DNA from 3 places in the Metabacillus sp. GQ13 genome. Region 2 is predicted to be linked to each of the others. Evidence: riboswitches for the same ligand, from Rfam matches in the RefSeq annotation. Region 2 holds a riboswitch; each other region holds the start of a gene.

Region 1 (4,241 bases), on a different contig from region 2:
AGTAAACACAAATGTTGGTGAAATCGATATTGAAGGTGTTGAACCAACTGAATTGTATGTTAATAGTGATGTTGGCGAAATATATGTTAATCAATATAGTGGAAATGGAAATTATGTAACTGATGTAGGGGATATCGAATTAGAAAATATTAGTGGTAAAACGAATGCAGAGACGGATACCGGTGACATAGATATTGCTTTAATTGATATGAAAGATGATCTTGAGTTGCGATCAGATATTGGCGAACTAAAGGTTACCTTTGCAGAAGAACCTGGAAATATAGAGTTTGATTTAAATAGTGAACTAGGGGATGTGTCAATCTCAGGATTTAAAGGATACAAAGACTCGGATTCTCGAAGTATCATCACTCAAATTGGAACCAATGGACCTACCCTGAAAGCAACGACAGAGATTGGTGACATATCAGTTAAGAGATAACTGGTTCAAAGGTCTTCTATTACCTTGAAAGTAAGAAGGGTCATCATCCGGGATTGATTGGCTAAGACTTCTAATAACAAGCTTTATGAAAATAACTTTTAGTAAGAGATGGTCATGAGACTATCTCTTTTCTTATGTTTAAATCTTAGGCATTGTGCGGGTACAGATGTAGTTACCTTTCCTGTCAGCTGCAACAAATGACACGCTCAAATAAATTAATTAATAGTTTAGAAATATTAAATTTTTAGTGAAAACAACTTGCAATTTCCTTAATATTCTTTAAAATAAGAAATAATTAAATTTTACGACAAATTTAGACAAAATCCTTATCGAGAGTGGCAGAGGGACTGGCCCATTGATGCCCAGCATCCGCTATAGAATGATAGCAAGGTGCTAATTCCTGCAGAATGTTAAAGTTCTGATAGATAAGAAGAGATATAAAAATGCTCTTCCTTAAAAGGAGGGGTTTTTGTGTTTAAAATACGAACGAATATAAATGTTTTATCGATAATGTTTGCCTATAGGTCTTTAATTTGTACGATAACTAGTGTATATTTGTCTGTAGAAGAAAAAACACGAATATAAAGGTGGGGCATACATGAAGAAATTATTTGTATTTATTGCTTTATTCACGGTGTTATTGGCGGGCTGTGGAGCTAATGAGACAACAAAATCATCAGGTGAGAAAACAGAAGCAAAGTCAAAGAAAATTGCTCTTGTACTCCCTGAGAAAATTGGTGTGAATCCATTCTTTCAACAAATGGATGAGGGTGCAAAAAAAGCAGCAGAAGAATTCGGTTTTGAGCTGAAAACGATCGAATCGACAGACCTTGCAGCAATAGAAGAGAATTTACGAGTAGCTGTAGCTGAGGGTTATGATTTAATTATTACCTCTTCATTTGAATCAGAAGATGCATTAAAAAAGGTTGCGAGTGAAAACCCAGACAAGCAATTTGCCATTATTGATACAACAGTAGATTTACCAAACGTACGAAGTGTAAACTTTAGAGAACATGAGGCAGCCTACTTACTAGGTGCAGCTGCTGGTTTATCAACAAAAACGAATACAGTTGGCATGGTTACCGCAGTTGATATACCACTAATGAAAAAGTGGACAGTTGCGTTTGAGCAAGGCTTAAAGTCAACAAATCCAGATGCAGAGTACTTAGTGAATTATGTAGGAAGCTTTGATGATCCAGCTAAGGCAAAGGAACTTGCCATTCTTCAGGCGTCTAAAGGTGCTGACTTCATTGCTGGAGCAGCGGCAGTTGGAGATCTTGGCGTTTTTGAAGCAGCTAAAGAAAAGGGCTTTTTCACAGCAGGACAAGATATCGATCGTACCGTACTTGATCCCGAACATATTGTCTTATCACAATTAAAAGGAACAGATGCAGTAGCATATGAAACGATTAAAGCATTTTCTGAAGGGACATATGAACCAGGGGCTGTCGCTTATGGTCTGAAAGAAGATGGTGTTGGTTTGACCTACGTAACAGCGGAAAGTGAAACACCATTAAATGATTTTGTCGGACAAGACGTAATCGAAAAAGTGACGACTATCAAAGATAAGATTGTAAGTGGTGAGCTAGAAATTGCCAATCCATTAGAAAACTAATTATATAAGGTAAAATCGGAACCGACTACAGCTATTGCAGTCGGTTCCCTGTGTGTCACTGAGGGAGGATGAATAATGCCAAACCGTTTAGAAATGAAAAATATGACAAAAAAGTATGGAAGTTTTACAGCGAATGACTCTATTTCTCTAGCGCTAAAAGTAGGTGAGGTTCATGCAGTCGTAGGAGAAAATGGCGCAGGAAAAACCACATTAATGCGCATGCTCTATGGAATGGAATTGCCTACCTCAGGTGAGATTTATATAGATGGAAAGCAAATGAACTTCACAACACCAAATGACGCAATTGAAAATCGGATTGGAATGGTTCACCAACATTTTATGCTGTTTCCTGACTTCACAGCTGCCGAAAATATTGTGATTGGGCATGAACCGAGAAAGGCTGGTTTTTTCAATCGAAAGCAGGCTATTGAGAAAGTACAGCAACTAGTAGACCAATACAAAATTCCAGTTAGACCAACAGCAAAAACAGCTGATTGTTCTGTCGGAGAGCAACAGAGAATGGAAATCCTCAAAGTACTCTATCAAGGGGCGGAAATGATTATTTTAGATGAGCCATCGGCGGTATTAACACCCCATGAGGTAAAGGATTTATTAGGAACTATTCGTCAATTAGCTGATCAAGGTAAAAGCATTATTCTTATTACCCATAAACTTCGTGAAGTGATGGAGGTTGCGGACCATATTACCGTTCTCCGTAATGGAAAGGTCACTGGATCTGTAGCTAGAGATGAGACCTCAGTTGATGAGTTAGCAAAGCTGATGGTTGGTCGTGACCTTCAAGAGTTAACTAGCCGTGCCCAAATAAATGGTGAGGCGATTCTTGAAGTGAAAAATGTAACTGTCCAGGAAAAGGCGAATAAACCGGTTCTAAACCGTATTTCTTTTAAAGTGAATCGTGGCGAAATTGTTGGGATTGCTGGTGTTTCAGGAAATGGACAATCAGAGCTACTTCAAGTAATTTCTGGATTGAGATCAATGAACTCAGGAGCCGTTTTCATTGATGGAAAACAAGTAACAAATCAATCCGTTAAGGCGATTCGTCAAGCGGGATTATCACATATCCCAGAGGATCGTTATTTATGGGGGGCTGCGAAACAGGCAAGTGTTGAAGAGACCGCGATTATGGGGTATCACACAAAGAAGGAGTATCGTTCTTTTTCCTTTTTGCGAAAGAAACCTTTTCGAACCATTTTGAAAAGTTGGATAAATAAATTTGAAATTAAGGCAGGATCAATAGATGAGCAATCCGGTTATTTATCAGGTGGAAACCTTCAAAAGTTAATAGTGGCTAGAGAATTAGGACAAGAAACACCAATCCTGATTGCTGCTGAACCTACTCGTGGTGTTGATATAGGGGCAATGGAAACGATTCATGAAGCTCTTATTGAAAAAAGAAATAAAGGTGAAGCTGTATTACTTATTTCCTCAGAGTTAACCGAAATCATGACACTTTCAGATCGGATTTTAGTGATGTACGAAGGTGAAATTGTTGGGGAATTAGACCGTTACGATGCATCGGAAGAAACAATCAGTGTACTAATGGCAGGGGGGAAGCACAATGAAGGTGCAGAGTAGTTTAGTACGATTGTCTCGTTCGTTGCTACAGCCATTTTTAGCGATTTTTATTGGCCTGTTAACAGGTGCAATAGCTATTAGTATTGTCGGAGAACCTGTTCTTGCGTCATACAAAGAAATGTGGAATGGTGCTTTTGGCAACTTTTATTTTTTCTCTTCCACATTAGCGAGAGCTACGCCAATTATGCTGATCGGTCTTGGAGTGGCACTTGCATTTCGAGCTGGTGTATTTAATTTAGGGTCAGAGGGGCAAATGGTGCTTGGCGCTGTAAGTGCTGCATTAGCTGGTGTCTATCTACCTGGCAGTGGCATCGGCAAAACATTGCTTGTTTTACTAATCGGTATTTTAGCAGGTGGCCTATGGTCTCTTTTTGCAGGCTGGCTGGAAGCGAAATTTAAAGTTCAGCTGCTTATTTCTACATTACTTTTAAATTATATTGCTGTTTTATTTGCAAGTTATCTAGTGTCAGACCCATTTCAAGATAAGTCAGGATCAGCAGCGCTTGCTCAATCTGAAATGCTTGATCAAAGTGTGTGGTTACCTAAGCTATTTCAAGGAATGAGTGTTCACTGGGGCTTTATTATAGCAAT
Region 2 (4,241 bases):
TGCCATGCATATTCATTTACTACCTGAAGAGGTAATTGATAGCGCTTATCTGCACCTGCATAACCATAGAAGATGTAAAATTCATCTCGTTCTTTTAAATGAGAGATAACCTTGCTATAAAGCTTATCAAATACTGATTCAGAAATTGGTTGATTGATATTTCCCCACTCAATTTTATTTTCTATCGATGGTTCTTTTACATAAAATTTATCCCTAGGAGATCTTCCAGTATACGCACCAGTCGTCGCACGAATTGCTCCAGTTGAAGTTAAAATACCTTCCTTGCGCTCAAGAACCTTTTCCACAAGTTGGGAAACCGATAAATTATGCCTCGCGTTATCCCCGTTAATAAGTTGAGTTAGCTTATTTGTCATCTCAGTTAGATTCATCCCATTACCACCTTTACTCGAGAAATGTCCTTCTTCTACTATATTACAATATACTGAGGAAAATTAGGCTCTTTTCTAAAGTCTCTTTTCCAAAAGCTTGTTGCTTATTGACTGATAAAAATCAACTTATGTATTTTATTTGTACCACTTTTATTAAATTCAAAAGGGAAGGATTAGGTATCTAAGTGAACATAGCAAAATTGAATCACATTTTTGGATATTTCAATCAAAAGAGGTAAGGATAAATAAAAGAATCAATAAGCAAGTAAACACAAAGGTTATCTAGTATATCTCATCGTTTTCTTATAAAATTCTTGTATTGTGGATAAGCACTTTGACATCCAGTGCATAGTAAACTTCACTCTTATACATAGGGTAAGTCAACATCGAATCGCTTACGCTCTTCGTGTTTCCTTTATCTAATTTGGGAGTGCTCCAGTTCATACGTCATTGAACGGGCTCTTCCACTTTTGTTCTTGACACTAGTAATTCTGTGCGCTATGATATGTCCTTGAACGGATTCTCTTATCCCGAGCTGGTGGAGGGACAGGCCCTATGAAACCCAGCAACCTGCTATTTAAGGAAAGGTCGTCATTTCGCTCTTACATGTAGAGTTCAAAGGTTGTATCTATTGTTTAAACAATTAGTGCAATTATTTCTATGTTGGAGTCGAAAATGAACCACGACATTTTCAAAACGCAAAGGTGCTAACCTGAAGCAAGGCGAAAGCCCTTGATCGATAAGAGCGAAAGGCGATGAACGATTACAAAACCTTTCCTCACAAGGGAAAGGTTTTTTTGTAGTGATAAGAATAGATAAGTTTTGTCCTTAGTTTACGTGTGTCCAACATAGTTTCGAATGAGGATCTTCATTAGAGTTTTATCAGGACAAGCATGTGGTAAAGGTACATAATACTTCTGTTCAGAAACATGCCAGCGTGATCCTTATAAGGTAAATAGACTTAGGGAAGAGTTCCGGATCAAATTTAATGAAAACGAATATAGGAGGAAGATTTAAATTATGACTAATAAGCGTCTTTTTACTTCTGAGTCTGTAACAGAAGGCCATCCAGATAAAATTTGTGATCAAATTTCAGATTCAATCCTTGATGCAATTATTGAAAAAGATCCAAATGCACGTGTAGCGTGTGAAACATCTGTAACAACAGGTTTAGTGCTAGTAGCTGGTGAAATTACAACAAGTACATATGTGGACATTCCAAAAATCGTTCGCGAAACGATTAAGGGAATTGGTTATACACGTGCTAAATATGGCTTTGATGCTGAAACATGTGCAGTATTGACTTCAATCGATGAACAATCTGCAGATATTGCATTAGGTGTTGATCAAGCACTTGAGGCTCGTGAAGGAAATATGACTGATGAAGAAATTGATGCAATAGGTGCAGGAGACCAAGGGTTAATGTTTGGGTTTGCATGTAATGAAACAAAGGAATTAATGCCACTACCAATTTCTTTAGCACACAAAATTGCACGTCGTTTAACCGAAGTACGAAAAGATGATATCCTACCTTACTTACGTCCTGATGGTAAAACACAAGTAACGGTTGAATATGATGAGTTTAATAAACCAGTTCGTATTGATACGATTGTCATTTCTACACAGCACCACCCAGAAGTTGCGTTAGAGCAAATTCAACGTAATTTGAAAGAATACGTTATTAATCCTGTTGTTCCTAAGGAATTAATTGACGAGAATACGAAGTATTTCATAAACCCAACAGGTCGTTTCGTAATTGGTGGACCTCAAGGTGATGCAGGCTTAACTGGTCGAAAAATTATTGTTGACACATATGGTGGCTATGCAAGACATGGTGGAGGAGCATTTTCTGGTAAAGATGCAACTAAGGTTGATAGATCTGCTGCATATGCGGCTCGTTATGTTGCAAAAAATATTGTAGCCTCTGGTTTGGCTGATAAGTGTGAAGTTCAACTGGCTTATGCTATTGGCGTTGCACATCCTGTATCGATAGCAATTGATACATTTGGAACGGGTCAAGTATCTGAAAATACTTTAGTTGAAGTTGTGCGAAATAACTTTGATTTACGTCCAGCTGGTATAATTAAAATGCTTGATCTACGCCGTCCAATTTATAAGCAAACGGCAGCCTATGGACATTTCGGTCGTAATGACCTAGATCTTCCATGGGAAAGAACTGATAGAGCTGAGGCAATAAGTAAAGAAGCACTAAATCAATAGGCTGTTAAAAAGGAAAAAACACGTTAAAGGGAAACAACTTTTGACACAGAAACAATAATGATTGAAATAGCACACAAACCGAATTGGTTCGTGTGCTATTTCGATTGTTAGGGCATCCTTAGAATTACGTAATAACGTTAAGTGAATAAGTGTAAAAAAAGCAAATTATCTAATAATATTGGACTTTGTTCCGCGGATATAAATATACTATGGGTAAGGTAATTTAAACTCTGTGAACGATGGGATTTACATATTGGTGATGTTTAGCTTCAAAGACAGCAATTAGAGCTTTTTAAACAATTAAGCTATATGTTTAGGTTGGTGAAGTGAACCTAGCAAATAATAATATGTACATAAACATTTATAACAATCGTTTCTTATCAATGGGCTTTTTTAAAAATGAATAGTATATCTATAAAATGTGTATAAATGATGTAGTGGTTAACCGGTATATTCATCATTTAACTCATAGTTAGTGACTAATTGGAGGTTTTTGTAGAATGACAAAAGGATATTTGAGTTGCTTCATTCTTTTCCTAGCTTTTTTATTGACTGGTTGTCAAGGTTCAGAGGATCATAACGGGCATCAAGCTGCTGAAGAAGAAGTGAAAATCCCAAAAGTGGAAATTATCGCTAATGAGCAGGTTAATAAAAATGAAGATATAACAATAGCAGCCAACGTTTATTATGGTGAGGAATTGGTAGACGATGCAGAAGTCATATTTGAAGTAAAACTAGGTGATCAATCTGAAAAAGTGGAAGCTAAGCTAATTGATAATGGGAAATATGAAATTAACTATCAATTTAAAGAAGACGGAACATATTCCGTAACGGCTCACACGAATGTGAAAAGTTATCATACGATGCCAACTAAGGATATTGTGGTTGGATCAGGAGAAAACGGCAAGGAAACCACAAAGGCAACAGATGTGGATGAACATCATCATGAAGACCATGCAAGTGCGGAACATCATCCTAGTAGTGTAACAATCAATGTAGAAGAATTAACTGGTTTTAAAGTAAATAAGGAAGAAACGTTATCAACAAATATAGAAGAAGCTGAACAGCCTTTTACTGAGGCGATCGTACGATTCGAAATCTGGAAGGATGGAGAGGAGAAACATCAATATGTTGATGCTACTGAATTTTCTACAAAAGGGGAATACACAGCATCCTATACATTTGATGAGATCGGTAATTATACGGTAAAAGTACATGTTGAAAAGGAAGAGGTTCACGCCCATATTGAAACTTCGGTTGAGGTTAAATAAGGGGCTTGGCCTCTTTTTTTTTGTTTTGTAAAAGTTTAGTCATGTACAAACACCTAGGATAATGATCTCCCTATTTACTATAAGATGAAGATATTGATCATCTAGATAGGGAATTTATCCCTTTTAAATCGTGTCTTTTTTCATATTAATAGTCAGAATTTATATATATTTGAAAAATGTTGAAACAATTACCATTTATCAGTCGTCTTATAGTCAAAACAAGGATTAGGTTTCTTAATGAATAAGATGCCTTATTAAGAATGGGTGATAGCATTATGTGTGGTTTTGTTGGTGGTCTCTATTATGAAGAAACAGCTGTAAGTGATGAACGACTTGAATTGTTTTCAAAAGCAAATGAACT
Region 3 (4,241 bases), on a different contig from region 2:
GCCTTTTTTGCAAGTTTAGCCGATTCGATATTGAGCTCTAATGCTAAAGATCCGAGATCATATTCATCCAATACAAGGCTGGTAGCGCCAAATGTGTTAGTTGAAATCATATCTGAACCTGCTGCTAAATATGATTCGTGTATTGTTTCAATTATTTTCGGGGCTGTTAAGGTTAAATATTCATTACAGCCTTCGTATTCTTCACCACCAAATTCGGCAGGGGAAGGATCTGCAGCTTGAATCATTGTACCCATTGCACCGTCAAGTACGAGTATTCGTTTTTTTAGTTCATTTTCTATCCTAGACATGAGTAATCTTCCTTTCAGCAAGTTGTTTTTCCTTCTCATGGATGTAATTGGTTAACTCCACTGTCAGGTCATATTGTAAAAATGGGGTAATTAAATAAATGCCATTAAATAAGTCGAAAGCTGTATCAATAAGTTCCTTAGCAATTGCAAGACCTTCCAGCCTTGCCTTTTCCTTATCTGTGCCTGCTTTTGCCATTATTTCGCGAATGGAGTCAGAAAGCTTAATACCAGGAATTTCATTATGAATAAATTCAGCATTCCGGCTTGAAGTTAGCGGCATGATCCCGATGTAGATAGGTGACTTAACATTGCGAGTCGCTTCATAAACATCGACAATTTGTTGACTTGAATAGAGAGGCTGAGAGATAAAATAATCAGCTCCACAAGCGATTTTTTTCTCAAGCCTCACAACAGCTTTGTCTAAATGGCGAACATTCGGATTAAAGGCTGCTGCAACTGAGAAATTTGTTTTCTCCCCTAATGGTTTACCAGAATAAGAGACACCTTCGTTGAATTGTTTGATTAAACTGATTAAATCAAACGAAGAAACATCATAAACTGAAGTAGCACCAGGAAAATCACCGATTTTAGATGGGTCGCCTGTTATTGCTAATACATCAGAAAGTCCTAACGTATGTAGGCCCATCAAATGAGATTGTAAACCGATTAAATTCCGGTCACGGCAAGTTATATGAATTAATGCACGTGTTCCTGTTCGCTCCCTAGCAAGCATGCCAGCTGCAAGGTTGCTTATTCGAGGGGAAGCGAGTGAATTATCTGCAAGTGTTAGTGCATCGATACCAGCATGGTGAAGGGCCTCTGCACCTTGAAGGAATTTACTCATTCCAAGTTTCTTCGGTGGATCTAGCTCAACAATAACTGAACGTTTCTCAGCGACAATATCCTGTAAGGGAGGAAGTAAATAAGTTTTATCTTCTGAAATGCTTATTTTTTCATGTTTAGGTACTTTAACATGCTTCTCCGTAACAGGTGGTAAGTGTCCCACTGCCTCAGCGATTGATTGAATATGTTGTGGTGTTGTTCCACAACAACCACCTATTAATCTAGCACCTTGCTCTCTGAATTTTAGCGCGCTCTCCTTGAAATAGCCTTGATCAGATTCGTAGACAAGACGACCTTCATTTAAAGCAGGTAAACTGCTGTTAGGGAATACCGACAAATATGAGTTTTCTAGGAGCGGTACTTCCTCAAGTGATTGGATCATATGATATGGACCTAAATGACAGTTTAAACCAATGACATTTGCTCCAAGGTCTTCAAGTTCTAAAAATGCTTGTGACAAAGGTGTACCATCCTGTAAAACACCTGCTTCATGAAGTGATACATTTGTAATGATTGGCTTATTCGTTTCTTTTCTAGCAATTTGTAGAACAGTTTTTAATTCTTCTAAATCATAATAGGTTTCGAGTAGAATTCCATCGACATCTTCATTTAGTAAAACAAAAAGCTGTTCTCTGAAATTTCGTTTTAGTTCATCTAATGTGTGGGCACTTTTCTTAAAAGAGCGTACACCACCGATTGTACCGAATACATACGTTGATGATGAGGCAGCTCGTTTAGCAATTTCAACAGCTTTTCTATTAATTTGTCTAATTTCATCCTCTAATCCATAGCGAGTTAGTTTAATATCATTCGCTCCGTAAGTATTTGTCTGAATAACGTTCGCACCAGCCTGAATGTAGGATTGATGGACACGTAATACATCATCTGGCTTTGATACATTCAGTTCTTCAAAGCAACGATCAACACCATGAGAATAAAGCATTGTTCCGATTGCGCCGTCTCCGATTAGGATCTTAGTTTTTAAGTCTTCCAAAAAGTTCATAGTAAAGCCCCCGTCCTTGGTTAATTGAGTAGGAGAAAAAAGTGAATCTATAAAAAAAAAGCCTTCATAAGCAGAAGGCTAAAATGATTCAAAGCTTCCCCTTATCTTTCAAGCATCTTACATGCTTAGCTGGAATTAGCACCTTGGCACTCGGAAGATCTAGGTAGAAAAGATGATATCGGTACCAGATCTAAACTCGTGTAAACCGGTTGCTGAAGCTTCATCGGGCCAGTCCCTCAGCTTCTCTTGATAAGATATGAAATTAGTTAATTACTTTAACGTATAGAAATGTATTATAACTAATTTATCTAATATTTCGAAAAATATCAATAGTAAAATGTAATGTTGACTAAAATTGTATGAATAATTAAAAATAAGAAAAGGATAAAACATGTTGGCAAGAAAAAGCGATAGATAGAAAAAGGTAATCCCTGACAGAATGACTGTAGGGATTACCTAATGTTCTAAAAATTTGCGAACGTAATCATGATAAAAAAGCATAATTAAATCCACTTTAGTTTAACGGTAATTAATAAATTGTACCTCAATCGGTAAATCAGCTTCTCTAATTGCAGCGATTACTTGTTGGAGATCGTCTTTGTTTTTACCGGTTACACGGATTTGGTCATCTTGAATCTGTGTTTTAACTTTTAAACCATTATTTTTAATGATGTTGTTTATTTTTTTTGCATTTTCTTTATCAATCCCTGAAACTAGTTCAGCTCGTTGGCGAACAGTTCCACCTGAAGCATTCTCAAGCTTTTTGTAGGAAATATTTTTTATTGGTACATTTCGTTTAACTAACTTTGAAATCAGTACATCCTTTAATTGCTCAAGCTTGTAATCATCATCAGAAACCAAAACGAGTTCTTCCTTATCTAGAGATATGTTGCTTTTACTGCCTTTAAAGTCGTACCTAGTGGCAACTTCTTTCATTGCAATGCTAATTGCGTTTGTTACTTCAGGGAATTCAATTTTAGATACAATATCAAATGAACTTTCTTTCGCCATAATAATCCTCCATTACGTATATAATATAGTTAAATTATAGTAAAATAAAACAGTCATCACAACTTTTATATGTTAAAAGGGACTTTGAACAGTAAAAATAGCCGGAACTCGTCCCCATAAAGGCAAAGTGGTAAGGATTTACGTACTGGTTGTTTTCGCAAAGATTGTGGTTATTCGTATAATTAGCCAAACTTTTAGAAGAGAACCTACTTAATTGATGAAGGGACAGATATAAAATGATACCAGGTACATTTGAAATACTAACAATAGATGAGAAGGTCGAGTATGGATACTTCTTAACTGATGGTGAAGAACGTGTGTTATTACATAAAACAGAGGTAATAGGTGAGATTGAAGTAGGCGATGAGATTGAAGTCTTTTTCGGAGTTGATTCACAAGATCGTTTATATGCAACAATGAAAAAACCATTGATTACTGAGGGCTCATACGAATGGCTTGATGTAGTAGACATCGTTGAGGATATGGGAGCATTCGTATACATTGGCTTAAGTAAGGATGCACTTGTTGCAGAGGATCATCTTCCGTTTTTAAGAGAGGTTTGGCCTAAAGTAGGAGACAAACTTTACTGTACATTAAAGGTCACAGGAAATGGCAAATTTTTTGCCCGACTTGCAACAGAGGATATTGTTGAACCATTTATTAAAGAAGCAGACCGTTCTGTATTCAATAAACAAGTTACTGGGACTGTTTATCGGATGATTGTTGCGGGATCATATATTTTAACAGAGGATGGGTATAAAGGATTTATTCATTCATCTCAACGTATCGTCGAACCCCGTTTAGGTGAGACCGTTACAGGTAGAGTGATTGATGTAAAGGAAGACGGAACAGTTAATGTCTCTTTACTGCCACGTAAACACGAGGCTTTGAGTGGTGATGCGGAACGAATTTATGCTTATATGCAAGAGCGAGACGGGGCAATGCCTTATACAGACAAAAGTGATCCAGATGACATCTATGAACGTTTTAATTTAAGTAAAGCTGCATTTAAGCGTGCATTAGGTCACCTTATGAAAAATGAGAGAGTATATCAAAAAGAGGGATGGACGTATTTT

The links. Region 2 has a riboswitch for S-adenosylmethionine ahead of metK (methionine adenosyltransferase). Riboswitches for the same ligand answer to the same signal wherever they lie in the genome.
Region 1: linked by a shared signal. The riboswitch ahead of AC6CHR_RS10490 (BMP family protein) and the one ahead of metK (methionine adenosyltransferase) in region 2 are both predicted to bind S-adenosylmethionine.
Region 3: linked by a shared signal. The riboswitch ahead of AC6CHR_RS02475 (bifunctional homocysteine S-methyltransferase/methylenetetrahydrofolate reductase) and the one ahead of metK (methionine adenosyltransferase) in region 2 are both predicted to bind S-adenosylmethionine.

The regions. Positions count from the first base shown of each region.
Region 1 covers NZ_JCAXET010000007.1:127,008-131,248, forward strand. The annotation lists gene AC6CHR_RS10485 (DUF4097 family beta strand repeat-containing protein) at 1-439, shown strand, start outside; SAM riboswitch class I at 763-871, shown strand; gene AC6CHR_RS10490 (BMP family protein) at 1,038-2,054, shown strand; gene AC6CHR_RS10495 (ABC transporter ATP-binding protein) at 2,130-3,650, shown strand; gene AC6CHR_RS10500 (ABC transporter permease) at 3,634-4,241, shown strand, end outside.
Region 2 covers NZ_JCAXET010000019.1:55,033-59,273, reverse strand. The annotation lists gene pckA (phosphoenolpyruvate carboxykinase (ATP)) at 1-389, opposite strand, end outside; SAM riboswitch class I at 912-1,135, shown strand; gene metK (methionine adenosyltransferase) at 1,407-2,609, shown strand; gene AC6CHR_RS20500 (FixH family protein) at 3,110-3,880, shown strand; gene asnB (asparagine synthase (glutamine-hydrolyzing)) at 4,156-4,241, shown strand, end outside.
Region 3 covers NZ_JCAXET010000002.1:39,727-43,967, forward strand. The annotation lists gene metH (methionine synthase) at 1-308, opposite strand, end outside; gene AC6CHR_RS02475 (bifunctional homocysteine S-methyltransferase/methylenetetrahydrofolate reductase) at 301-2,154, opposite strand; SAM riboswitch class I at 2,253-2,410, opposite strand; gene AC6CHR_RS02480 (YajQ family cyclic di-GMP-binding protein) at 2,674-3,165, opposite strand; gene AC6CHR_RS02485 (CvfB family protein) at 3,402-4,241, shown strand, end outside.